3 regions of the Citrobacter sp. LJND-P06 genome follow, and region 2 is predicted to be linked to each of the others. Evidence: predicted binding sites of a transcription regulator. Region 2 holds the regulator's gene; each other region holds the start of a gene.
What was found. Region 2 encodes CRP, which controls carbon source genes, mostly activating them, when cyclic AMP is high. Its sites were predicted from a motif close to ATGTGANNNNNNTCACAT; they were not measured.
Positions count from the first base shown of each region.

Region 1: the regulator CRP is predicted to act here: its motif matches at 2,476-2,493, upstream of udp (uridine phosphorylase).
Region 3: the regulator CRP is predicted to act here: its motif matches at 1,344-1,361, upstream of glpT (glycerol-3-phosphate transporter).

Region 1 covers NZ_CP187317.1:4,536,305-4,540,803, forward strand. The annotation lists gene ACO7SM_RS21345 (PTS sugar transporter subunit IIC) at 1-1,143, shown strand, start outside; gene ACO7SM_RS21350 (PTS sugar transporter subunit IIB) at 1,154-1,456, shown strand; gene udp (uridine phosphorylase) at 1,590-2,351, opposite strand; gene ACO7SM_RS21360 (dienelactone hydrolase family protein) at 2,612-3,421, shown strand; gene ACO7SM_RS21365 (cysteine hydrolase family protein) at 3,671-4,339, shown strand; gene ACO7SM_RS21370 (oxamate carbamoyltransferase subunit AllH family protein) at 4,345-4,499, shown strand, end outside.
Region 2 covers NZ_CP187317.1:364,502-369,000, reverse strand. The annotation lists partial or broken gene ACO7SM_RS01665 (hydrolase) at 1-558, shown strand, start outside; gene ACO7SM_RS01660 (YheU family protein) at 561-779, shown strand; gene ACO7SM_RS01655 (phosphoribulokinase) at 833-1,702, shown strand; gene ACO7SM_RS01650 (OsmC family protein) at 1,791-2,195, opposite strand; gene crp (cAMP-activated global transcriptional regulator CRP) at 2,504-3,136, shown strand; gene ACO7SM_RS01640 (YccS/YhfK family putative transporter) at 3,188-4,499, shown strand, end outside.
Region 3 covers NZ_CP187317.1:1,472,981-1,477,479, reverse strand. The annotation lists gene glpT (glycerol-3-phosphate transporter) at 1-1,235, opposite strand, end outside; gene glpA (anaerobic glycerol-3-phosphate dehydrogenase subunit A) at 1,506-3,134, shown strand; gene glpB (glycerol-3-phosphate dehydrogenase subunit GlpB) at 3,124-4,383, shown strand; gene glpC (anaerobic glycerol-3-phosphate dehydrogenase subunit GlpC) at 4,380-4,499, shown strand, end outside.

The DNA of each region.
Region 1 (4,499 bases), 490 kb from region 2:
TTCATCAGCAATGCCTCCCTGATTCACTGGCAGCAGGTCGGCAATGCGGTGGTTAACGGCTCGCTGAACTTCATCTCGGTGCTGATTGCGGGTGCCATTGCGTACCATCTTTGCCAAAACAAAGGCTATGCCGACCCGATTGCGCCAGTTCTGCTATCTATCGCCACCGTCGTCATTTTCATGCCGGAAAGTATTCAACTGACGGATGTTTTCACGCATCAGCACGTCACGGTCACTGGGGGGATTTCCTTCGCGTCCACCGGGTCTGCCGGTATGTTCGTGGGAATATTAACGGGGTTGGTGGTGACATCTCTGTTTATCCGCCTCTCCTCGGCAAAAAAATTGCAGGTGACAATCAGCGGCGGCGCAATCCCTCCGGCGGTGGTCCGCTCGTTTAATTCACTGATTCCTATTATGTTGACCATGGTTATCTTTGCTCTGTTTTCGTTCACAGTTCAAAGCATTAGCGGCATGGATGTTAATTCGCTCATTGCAACCCTGATACAGCAGCCGTTGAAATCCGTCACGACCAGTCTGCCTGGATTCTTGTTGATAACGACTATCGCCAATTTGTTCTTTTCCGTGGGCATCCATCAGGGGGTAATTTCAGGTGCGCTGCTGGACCCTTTTCTGCTTAATAATATGCAGGAAAATACCCTTGCCTTTGCCCAGCACCAGGACATTCCGAATATTATCTGTATGGCATTTAAAGACACATTCGGGGTGATGGGCGGCTCCGGTAATACGATTGCTCTGCTGATTGCGATTTACCTCTTTAGCCGCAAAACCGATTACCGGGATATCGCCAAACTGTCTACGGCGCCGTGCGTGTTCAATATCAGCGAACCCATCATTTTTGGTCTCCCGATTGTGTTCAACCCCGCGCTGATTATTCCTTTTGTTCTCTCCCCGGTGATTGGCCTGACTATTGCCTATTACGCCACAGCCTGGGGCTGGATTAACCACGTCACGGTACAAATTCCCTGGACTACGCCGCCGATTATTTCTGGCTTCCTGGCGACCGGCGGAGACTGGAGAGCCTCCGTTCTCCAGATACTGATAATCGCCATTACCGTTGGTATCTATCTTCCTTTCCTGAAATTTGCCGAGCGTGTCGCTCTGGCGCAGGCAACATCATCCTGAGGGTAATCACATGATTAATATTATGCTTGTCTGCAACGCCGGTATGTCCACCAGCATGTTGATGAATAAAATGGTCGACGCGGCTAAACAACAGGGGATAGAGGCCAATATTTGGGCGATTCCTGATGCCAAACTTAACGAAGAATGGAAAAAAGCGGATGTTATTTTGTTAGGCCCCCAGGTGAGCTATCTGAAGTCCCGCGTAGAAACAGTGACTGCAGGAAGCGTACCTGTCGAAGCCATTCCTATGGTGGATTATGGTCGGATGAATGGCCCGGGAGTACTGGCTCTGGCGCTACAGCTAAAAAAATAGCGCGTCTTTCGCCTCAGTTATTGCGTACGTTCAGAGCAGGATGCCGTGCATTTCGCCGTGTCCTGCGTTTTCCGGTGAGGGTGTTGACACGAAAAAGGCCGAACGCGTCGGCCTTTGACAAGAGAAGAGAGAATTACAGCAGACGACGCGCCGCTTCCACCACAATTTTCACTGCGTGGCTTTCTGTTTGCTTCATCGTTTCTGCATTGGGAATCTCTTGCTGGGTACGGTTGACGATAACGCCCGCCACCATACCGGCACGCAGACCCTGGCTTGCACACATGGTCAGCAGCGTTGCGGATTCCATTTCATAGTTCATGACACCCATCGACTGCCACTCTTCCATGGAGCCTTTGAAACGGCTCACTACACGACCAGAGAAGGTATCGTAACGTTCCTGGCCTGGATAGAAGGTATCAGAAGACGCCGTCACACCAATGTGCGTCGTCGCACCAATGGATTTCGCCGCTTCAACCAGCGCGGTGGTACAGGCAAAATCTGCCACGGCCGGGAATTCCATCGGCGCAAAATGCAGGCTCGCACCGTCCAGACGAACAGAAGCGGTAGTGACCAGTACGTCGCCAACGTTAATGTGCGGTTGGATCGCGCCAGTAGTACCAATACGCAGGAAAGTACGAATGCCCAACTGTGCCAGCTCTTCCACAGCAATAGAGGTAGACGGGCCGCCAATACCGGTAGAGCAAACAATCACTGCTTTACCATCCAGCTCAGCACGCCACGTAGTGAACTCGCGATGGGATGCCAGCTTAACCGGCTTATCCATCAGCGCGGCGATCTTTTCCACACGCTCCGGATCGCCAGGGACGATGGCAAGCGTAGCCCCTTGTAAATCGTTTTTAGTGAGGCCGAGATGAAAAACATCAGACTTGGACATATACAACTCCTCTGTGAATTGGTTTTGTCAGAAGAAGCAAAAAGACACTCTACCGAAGGACTCAAAACAATTTCGTGACACTCATCACCATGATGTAAATAAATTGCATTGGATTTCCACAAAATAGCGATCTACATCACATAAACCTATCAGTATCACTCTCCGTTGCACAAAAGATAGACCGTTTCAGGCAATGTGATTTGTTGCATGCTGTCTATATTTAACATTGCGCTAATTTTCTTAAGGGTACGGAGAATACCATGACAAAGACACAACAACCGGGTTTTGCACCTGCAGCTTCACCTCTTGCCTCTACCATTGTTCATACGACGGATGACGCCATCATCGCTGGACTGACGTCGATTCCCTCTCAGGGCGATGATATGCCGGCATACCACGCGCGCCCTAAAAACAGCGAAGGCGCACTGCCGATTGTCATCGTGGTACAAGAAATTTTTGGCATGCATGAACATATTCGCGACGTTTGCCGCCGCCTGGCGCTGGAAGGGTTTCTGGCTATCGCGCCAGAACTCTATTTCCGCGAAGGCGATCCCAACGATTTTGCCGATATCCCCACGCTATTGAGTGGTCTGGTGGCTAAAGTTCCTGATTCGCAAGTGCTGGCGGATCTGGATCATGTCGCCAGTTGGGCTTCCCGCAACGGTGGTGATGTCCATCGCCTGATGATCACCGGTTTCTGTTGGGGTGGTCGCATTACCTGGCTGTATGCCGCGCATAACCCACAGTTAAAAGCAGCCGTGGCGTGGTACGGCAAACTGGTGGGCGACAAAACGCTGAACTCCCCGAAACAGCCCGTGGATATCACAACCGATCTGAATGCCCCGGTTCTGGGGCTGTACGGCGGACAAGACCCCAGCATTCCCGTTGATTCCGTGGAAACCATGCGTCATGCACTCCGTGCCGCCAATGCCAACGCGGAGATTGTCGTCTACCCGGATGCGGGACATGCGTTTAATGCGGATTATCGCCCGAGCTATCACGAAGAATCCGCGAAAGACGGCTGGCAGAGAATGCTGGCGTGGTTTGCGCAGTACGGAAGTAAAAAGTAACCACCGAAAACAGGTGGGTTAGCTCACACTATTGCAACAATTTTTTTAAGCTCAAACGCGTACAGCATCAATTATTTTGTTGCTGCACGCGTTGTTATGACCCTCTTCACATTCGTCTCCCGCGCTCTGGCTGAATACAAAATTTTCGTTGCTGTGCACCAAACTTTTTTCCTGTCTAACACCGTTTTTCTCCTGAATACTCACGATCAGAACAAACGGATTGTTTCATTTGCAAACAGGAGATTAACCATGACGCAGCACGAATTCCACGCCCTACCTTTTGCTTTACCTTTTGATCCCCAAACGACCGCGCTGGTGATGATCGATATGCAGCGTGATTTTGTTGAAGCCGGTGGATTTGGCGAAGCGTTGGGTAACGATGTGTCGCTGGTTCGAAGCGCAATTGCCCCTTGTAAAGCGGTGCTGTCCGCGGCTCGCGAAAAAGGATTACTGGTTATCCACACTCGCGAAGGTCATCGTGCCGACCTCAGCGATTGCCCAAAAGCCAAGCTCACACGTGGTGGAAAAACCTTTATTGGCGAGCCGGGACCGATGGGACGCATTCTGGTCAGAGGCGAAGCCGGTCACGACATCATCCCTGAACTGTATCCTGTCGCAGGCGAACCGGTGATTGATAAACCGGGTAAGGGCGCATTTTATCAAACCGACCTGCACCTGATTCTGCAAAACCACGGCATCAAAACGCTGATTGTTTGTGGTGTCACCACTGAAGTCTGTGTCAACACCACCGTTCGTGAAGCAAACGATCGCGGTTATGAGTGCATTATTCCGCAAGATTGCGTGGGCTCCTATTTCCCGGAATTCCAGAAATACGCGCTGGAGATGATCAAAGCGCAGGGGGCGATTTTTGGTTGGGTTAGCGATGCAAACGCCATCATTACAGGACTGAAAGGGTAACGCAGATGGAGCAGGTAGCGCTCTTCGCACACTCAGCAGGGTATCTCTTCCCTCTGAGTGGCTCGCAGGTTTTACGCGTACATAGCGTGTTTGCACGCGCGATTAACCTGCGTGCAGAAGAGGGTTCTCTCATCACGGTGTTATGCGCGCAGACGTATCA
Region 2 (4,499 bases):
TCGCTCGGCGGCAATATGCTGGCCTGCCTGCTGGCGAAAGAGGGTCGGGGGATTCCTGTCGATGCGGCAGTGATTGTCTCCGCGCCTTTCGTGCTTGAAGCCTGCAGCTATCACATGGAAAAAGGATTTTCGCGCGTTTACCAGCGCTACCTGCTCAATCTGCTCAAAGCCAACGCGTCACGCAAACTGGCGGCCTATCCCGGCACGCTTCCTGTCAATCTGGCGCAGCTAAAAGCGGTACGACGTATCCGTGATTTTGATGATCTTATTACTGCCAAAATTCACGGTTTTGCTGATGCGATAGACTATTATCGTCAATGTAGCGCCATGCCGTTGCTCAATCAGATCGCCAAACCTACGCTGATTATTCACGCGAAAGACGATCCGTTTATGGACAGTCATGTGATCCCGAACCCCGAGAATCTGCCGCCGCAGGTAGAGTATCAATTAACCGAGCATGGCGGGCACGTCGGCTTTATCGGCGGGACGCTGCGCCGCCCGGAAATGTGGCTTGAATCGCGCATCCCTGACTGGCTCACCACATATCTGGAAGCATAATCATGATCATCCCCTGGCAGGAGTTGTCCGCTGAAACGCTGGATAACCTGATTGAAAGCTTTGTATTGCGCGAAGGCACCGATTATGGTGAACATGAACGTTCGCTTGCGCAAAAAGTCGCCGACGTAAAACGCCAGTTACAGCGCGGCGAGGCCGTTCTGGTGTGGTCCGAACTCCACGAAACGGTCAATATCATGCCCAAAAAGCAGTTGCACGAGTAATCCCCCGCTGAGGGCCGACTATACTAAAACGAGTGTTTATTCATGGAGTTGTTATGTCTGCCAAACATCCAGTGATTGCGGTAACAGGATCCAGCGGCGCGGGGACCACCACCACCAGCCTCGCGTTCCGTAAAATTTTTTCACAGTTAAATCTGCGCGCCGCCGAGGTGGAAGGCGACAGCTTTCATCGCTATACGCGTCCGGAAATGGACATGGCGATCCGCAAAGCGCGGGACGCCGGGCGACATATCAGTTATTTCGGCCCCGAAGCCAATGATTTTGGTCTGCTGGAACAAACGTTCGGCGAGTACGGACACGCGGGCAAAGGCCAGTCGCGGAAATATCTGCATACCTACGATGAAGCAGTACCGTGGAATCAGGTGCCGGGAACCTTCACGCCATGGCAACCCCTGCCCGAACCGACCGACGTCCTGTTCTATGAAGGACTGCACGGTGGCGTAGTGACGCCGCAGCATAACGTGGCGCGCCATGTGGATTTACTGGTTGGCGTAGTACCGATAGTCAACCTGGAGTGGATACAAAAACTGATCCGCGACACCAGCGAGCGTGGACACTCCCGCGAGGCGGTGATGGATTCGGTGGTTCGCTCTATGGATGATTACATCAACTACATCACCCCGCAGTTCTCCCGTACGCATATTAACTTTCAGCGCGTCCCCACGGTGGACACCTCGAATCCCTTCGCGGCAAAAGGCATCCCGTCATTAGACGAGAGCTTTGTCGTTATTCATTTTCGTAATCTGGAAGGGATCGATTTTCCCTGGCTGCTGGCAATGCTTCAGGGCTCGTTTATTTCACATATCAATACATTAGTCGTGCCGGGCGGCAAAATGGGACTGGCAATGGAGTTGATCATGCTGCCGCTGGTTCAGCGACTGATGGAAGGCAAAAAAATCGAGTAAGGTAAGATTTTGCCGGATGGCGGTGTTGCGTTATCCGGCCTACTCCTGTCGTAGGCCCGATAAGCGCAGCGCCATCAGGCAAGGATCATCAGGCAGCAATCACTTCGTATGAATGCGTGATATTCACTGCTTTTTCCAGCATCAACGCCACGGAACAATATTTTTCAGCAGACAGATCGACTGCGCGCGAAACGGCGGCGTCTTTGAGATCATTGCCAGTCACAATGAAATGCAGATTGATATGCGTGAACAGGCGCGGCGCCTCTTCACGACGCTCGGAAGTGAGCTTCACTTCGCAATTGGTCACGTCCTGGCGTCCCTTTTGCAGAATAGACACCACATCGATCGCACTGCACCCACCCGCAGCCATTAACACCATTTCCATCGGACTCGGTGCTTTATCACCGGAGTTACCATCCATCAAAACCTGGTGTCCGGAAGCAGACTCTCCCAGGAAGGTTAGGCCTTCAACCCATTTCACACGCGCTTGCATATTTCGTAACTCCAATGTTTCAATTTTCCTGACAGATTACGCGGACATAACAAATCTCGCAACGGAAGGCGACCTGTATCAAGCTGAAGCGAGACACCAGGAGACACACAGCGAAAGCTATGCTAAAACAGTCAGGATGCTACAGTAATACATTGACGTACTGCATGTATGCAGAGAACATCACATTACAGGCTGCAGTACATTTTTAGCAGCCCCCTTCCCTGGCAGCGGGAAGCATATTTTGGCAACCCCAGAGACAGCGTCGTTTTCTGGCTCTGGAGACAGCTTATAACAGAGGATAACCGCGCATGGTGCTTGGCAAACCGCAAACAGACCCGACTCTCGAATGGTTCTTGTCTCATTGCCACATTCATAAGTACCCGTCGAAGAGCACGCTGATTCACCAGGGTGAAAAAGCAGAAACGTTGTACTACATCGTTAAAGGCTCAGTGGCTGTGCTGATTAAAGACGAAGAAGGGAAAGAGATGATCCTTTCTTATCTGAATCAGGGCGATTTTATTGGCGAATTGGGCCTGTTTGAAGAAGGCCAGGAGCGCAGTGCATGGGTTCGTGCAAAAACGGCCTGTGAAGTCGCTGAAATCTCCTACAAAAAATTTCGCCAATTGATCCAGGTGAACCCGGATATTCTGATGCGCCTGTCTTCCCAGATGGCTCGTCGCCTGCAAGTTACGTCCGAAAAAGTCGGCAACCTTGCCTTCCTCGACGTAACCGGTCGTATCGCTCAGACTCTGCTGAACCTGGCGAAACAACCCGATGCGATGACTCACCCGGACGGCATGCAAATCAAAATCACCCGTCAGGAGATCGGTCAGATCGTTGGCTGTTCTCGCGAAACCGTTGGTCGTATTCTGAAAATGCTGGAAGATCAGAACCTGATCTCCGCGCACGGTAAGACCATCGTCGTCTACGGCACTCGTTAACCCCGTCAAAATGGCGTATTACCCTGTAATACGCCATTTTTGTTGGCACCGATGTGGCGAAGACTGATCTATCACCCTGAAATCAACTACGCACTGCGGCAAACGCTGGTGTTGTGTTTACCTGTGGCGATCGGCCTTATCATCGGCCAGTTGCATCTGGGATTGCTCTTTTCTCTCGTTCCCGCCTGCTGCAACATCGCCGGGCTTGATACCCCCCACAAACGCTTTTTCAAACGCTTAGTCATTGGTGCATCGCTGTTTGCCGGATGCAGCCTGGCAATGCAGCTCCTGCTCGCGCAAGCAATACCGCTGCCGCTGATTCTGACGGGTTTAACGCTGATTCTTGGCGTGACGGCTGAACTCAGCGCCTTACATGCCCGACTCCTGCCGGCTTCGCTGATCGCCGCCATTTTCACACTCAGCCTTGCCGGTAACATGCCCGTGTGGGAGCCGTTGCTGATCTATGCCCTGGGCACCCTGTGGTACGGGCTTTTTAACTGGTTTTGGTTTTGGCTCTGGCGTGAACAACCGCTGCGCGAGTCGCTCAGTTTGTTGTACCGCGAATTGGCCGACTACTGCGAAGCCAAATACAGTCTGCTCACCCAGCATGCGGATCCTGAAAAAGCGCTGCCGCCTTTGTTGGTACGCCAACAGAAAGCGGTGGATCTCATCACCCAGTGTTACCAGCAAATGCACATGCTGTCGGCGCATCACAACAATGAATACAAACGTCTGCTGCGGGCCTTCCAGGAAGCGCTGGACCTACAGGAACATATCTCCGTCAGTCTGCATCAGCCGGAAGAGGTGCAAAAGCTGGTCGAACGCAGCCATGCGGAACAGGTGATTCGCTGGAACGCTCAAACGGTCGCCGCACGTTTACGCATCCTGGCGGATGATATTCTGTATCACCGCCTGCCAACTCGCTTTACCATGGAAAAACAGATTGGTGCGCTGGAGAAAATCGCTAACCAGCATCCCGATAACCCGGTCGGTCAGTTCTGTTACTGGCACTTTAGCCGCATTGCCCGCGTATTGCGGACCCAACGCCCGCTCTACGCCCGCGACCTGATGGCGGATAAACAGCGCCGACTCCCGCTGATCCCGGCGTTAAAAAACTATCTGTCCTTCAAGTCGCCCGCGCTGCGAAATGCCGGGCGTATTAGCGTCATGCTGAGTATCGCCAGTCTGATGGGCAGCGCGTTACATCTGCCGAAACCGTACTGGATCCTGATGACGGTGCTGTTTGTGACGCAAAACGGCTACGGCGCGACGCGGGTTCGCATATTACACCGTTCGGTAGGTACGCTGGTCGGGCTGGTGATTGCGGGCGTGACGCTACACTTCCATATTCCCGAAGGCTTCA
Region 3 (4,499 bases), 1.1 Mb from region 2:
CCGAAGAAGTCAACGGTGTAACCCACAATGGCGCTCGCCGCCACGGAGCCACCCAGATAACCGAACAGGCCGGTAAAGCCCGCCGCTGTACCTGCCGCTTTTTTCGGTGCCAGTTCCAGGGCGTGCAAACCAATCAGCATGACCGGGCCATAGATAAGGAAGCCGATTACGATCATACATGCCATATCCACACCTGGATTACCCGCCGGGTTCATCCAGTAGACGATAGTGGCGATAGTCACCAGCGTCATAAAGAATACGCCGGTTGCCCCACGGTTACCCCGGAAGACTTTATCCGACATCCAGCCACACAGCAGCGTGCCCGGAATACCGGCATATTCATAAAGGAAATAAGCCCAGGAAGATTTATCCAGCGCGAAATGTTTCACTTCTTTCAGATAGGTCGGCGACCAGTCGAGGATGCCGTAGCGCAGCAGATATACAAACACGTTAGCAATCGCGATGTACCACAACAGTTTGTTCGGCAACACGTACTGCATAAAGATTTGCTTCGCCGTCAGCTCTTCTTCTGCATTTTCGTTGTAATCGTCCGGGTAGTCGTTTTTGTACTCTTCGATAGGCGGTAAGCCACAGGATTGCGGGGTATCGCGCATCATGGCAAAGGCAAAGATGGCGATAACAATCGCACCGAACGCCGGCATGTAAAGCGCCGCTTTCCAGTCGTTAAACCAGGCCATCCCCAGCAGGAACAGCAGCGGTGGAATACCGCCGCCCACGTTATGCGCGCAGTTCCAGACGGAAACAATACCGCCACGCTCTTTCTGTGACCACCAGTGCACCATCGTGCGGCCACACGGCGGCCATCCCATCCCCTGGAACCAACCACAGAGGAATAACAGAACGAACATAATGGCGATACTGGACGTTGCCCACGGTACAAAGCCCATGAACAACATCACTGCCGCCGCCAGAATCAGGCCCGCAGGCAGGAACACGCGCGGATTCGAACGGTCAGAAACTGACCCCATGATGAACTTTGAAAAACCATAAGCGATAGAGATCCCGGACAACGCAAAACCAAGATCGCCACGGGAAAAGCCCTGCTCGACCAGATACGGCATCGCCAGAGCAAAGTTTTTACGTACCAGATAGTACGCAGCGTAGCCAAAGAAAATCCCCAAAAATATTTGCCAGCGCAATCGACGATACGTCGGGTCGATCTCCGCCGCTGGCAAACGCGCACTGTGCGACGCGGGTTTAAAAATACTTAACATATATAGCCTCCGTGGCCGTGTTTAGTTTGAGATAGACACCGCAGTTCGTTCAAACAGCCCCTCTGCTCCCAGTGTGGCCGCGATGTTAAGGAAAGATACATGGCGTTAATGTGAATTACAGCACATATTGTTACGGAATTATGACAAATGTTCAAAAAGGCGCACGGAATCACGTTTCATTTTCGAATAATGCGCGATTATGCGCGAAATCAAACAAACCATGATTTTTATGTGGCTAAATGATAAAAAAACGAACAATGAGGAAAAACAATGAAAACGCGCGACTCGCAATCAAGTGACGTGATTATCATTGGCGGAGGAGCCACAGGTGCAGGGATCGCCCGCGACTGTGCGCTGCGCGGATTGCGCGTTATTCTGGTAGAGCGCCATGACATCGCCACCGGTGCAACAGGCCGTAACCACGGATTGCTGCACAGCGGCGCGCGTTACGCGGTGACGGACGCCGAATCCGCACGCGAGTGTATTAGCGAAAATCAGATCCTGAAAAGGATTGCTCGCCATTGCGTAGAGCCAACTGACGGCCTTTTTATTACCCTGCCCGAAGATGAATTATCCTTTCAGGCCACCTTTATTCGCGCCTGTGAAGAGGCCGGTATCCGCGCTGAGGCGATCGATCCCCAACAGGCGCGAATCATTGAACCGGCGGTAAACCCTGCGCTGATCGGTGCCGTCAAAGTGCCGGATGGCACGGTTGATCCTTTCCGTTTAACCGCCGCCAACATGCTGGATGCGAAAGAGCATGGCGCAACCATTTTGACGGCACACGAAGTGACCGGGTTAATTCGCGAAGGGGCAACGGTATGTGGCGTCAACGTGCGCAACCATCTGACAGGCGAAACCCAGTCTCTGCACGCGCCGGTTGTGGTAAACGCCGCCGGCATTTGGGGTCAGCGCATCGCCGAGTATGCCGACCTCAGTATCCGCATGTTCCCGGCGAAAGGCTCACTGCTGATCATGGATCACCGTATTAACCAGCATGTGATCAACCGCTGCCGTAAACCGTCCGATGCCGATATTCTGGTTCCTGGCGATACCATTTCGCTTATTGGTACGACCTCGACGCATATCGATTACAACGAGATAGACAGCAACCGCGTGACCGCCGAAGAAGTTGATATCCTATTGCGCGAAGGTGAGAAGCTGGCGCCGATAATGGCGAAAACGCGCATTTTACGCGCATACTCCGGTGTGCGTCCGCTGGTCGCCAGTGATGATGATCCGAGCGGGCGTAACGTCAGCCGTGGCATCGTGCTGTTTGACCACGCCGAACGTGATGGACTGGATGGCTTTATCACCATTACCGGCGGGAAGCTGATGACCTACCGCCTGATGGCGGAGTGGGCAACCGACGCCGTTTGCCGCAAACTGGGCAACAGCCAGCCCTGCGTCACGGCGCAAACAGCGCTGCCTGGCTCGCAGGAACCCACTGAAAATACGCTACGCCGCATTATTTCCCTGCCCGCACCGTTGCGCGGTTCTGCCGTCTATCGCCACGGTGATCGTACGCCAGCATGGCTCAGCGAAGGCCGTCAGCATCGTAGTCTGGTCTGTGAATGCGAAGCGGTCACTGCCGGTGAGGTTCAGTACGCGGTTGAAAATTTAACCGTCAACAGTCTGCTGGATTTACGTCGCCGTACCCGCGTCGGGATGGGAACCTGTCAGGGGGAACTGTGCGCCTGTCGTGCCGCCGGTTTGCTACAACGTTTTAATGTCACCACCGCCGCGCAATCCATCACCCAGCTTTCTGAATTCCTCAATGAACGCTGGAAAGGGGTACAACCTATTGCCTGGGGTGATGCGCTGCGCGAAAGTGAATTTACCCGCTGGGTTTATCAGGGATTATGCGGCCTGGAGAAGGAGCAGCAGAATGAAATTTGATACGGTTATTATGGGCGGTGGTCTCGCCGGATTACTGTGCGGCCTGCAACTGCAAAAAAGCGGACTCCGCTGCGCTATCGTCACCCGTGGTCAAAGCGCGCTGCATTTTTCCTCCGGTTCGTTGGATCTCCTGAGCACGTTGCCGGACGGCCAGCCCGTCACCGATATCAAGACGGGTCTGGAATTATTGCAGGCGCAAGCGCCAGCTCACCCCTACTCCACCATCGGCTCGCAACATGTGCTGACTCTGGCACAACAAGCGCAGGATTTGCTGGAGGCGTGCGGCGCCCGTTTACACGGCGATGTTTCGCAAGCGCATCAGCGTGTCACACCGCTGGGCACCTTGCGCACAACCTGGCTCAGTTCACCAGAAGTGCCTGTATGGCCTCTTGCCGCCCAACGCATTCGTGTGGTGGGGGTAAGCGGCTTGCTGGATTTTCAGGCGCACCTTGCGGCAGCCTCTTTGCGCCAACTCGGTCTGGAGGTAGAAACCGCAGAAATTGAACTCCCCGAACTGGATGTCCTGCGCGATAACCCGACCGAATTTCGCGCGGTGAATATCGCCCGTTTGCTGGATAACAAAGAAAAGTGGCCGCTGTTGTATGAAGCGCTGCTGCCAGTCGCCAAATCCGGTGAGATGATCATTATGCCAGCCTGCTTCGGGCTGGTGGACGATTCGCTCTGGCGCTGGCTCAATGAACAGTTGCCTTGTTCGCTGATGCTCCTTCCCACCCTGCCGCCTTCCGTTCTGGGAATGCGTCTGCACAACCAACTGCAGCGTCAGTTCGTGCGCCAGGGCGGGATCTGGATGCCGGGTGATGAAGTGAAAAAAGTGACCTGTAAAAATGGCGTCGTGAGCGAAATCTGGACCCGCAACCATGCCGATATTCCACTGCGCCCTCGCTTTGCGGTACTCGCCAGCGGCAGTTTCTTTAGCAGTGGTCTGGTCGCCGGTCGCGATGGCATACGCGAACCTATTCTCGGGCTGGATGTTCAACAAACGGCAACCCGCGCCGAATGGTATCAACGCGATTTCTTTGACCCGCAGCCATGGCAACAATTTGGCGTGACCACCGATAGCGCGCTTCGGCCATCGCTTGCCGGTAAAACAGTAGAGAACCTGTTTGCCGTCGGCTCAGTGCTCAGTGGTTTCGATCCTATCGCCCAGGGTTGTGGCGGCGGCGTATGCGCGGTCAGTGCATTACATGCCGCTCATCAAATAGCAGAACGTGCAGGAGGCCAGCAATGAGCGACACGCGTTTTGAAAGTTGTATCAAATGCACAGTGTGCACTACCGCGTGCCCGGTGAGTCGGGTCAATCCCAGCTATCCTGGCCCCAAACAGGCCGGGCCGGACGGTGAGCGT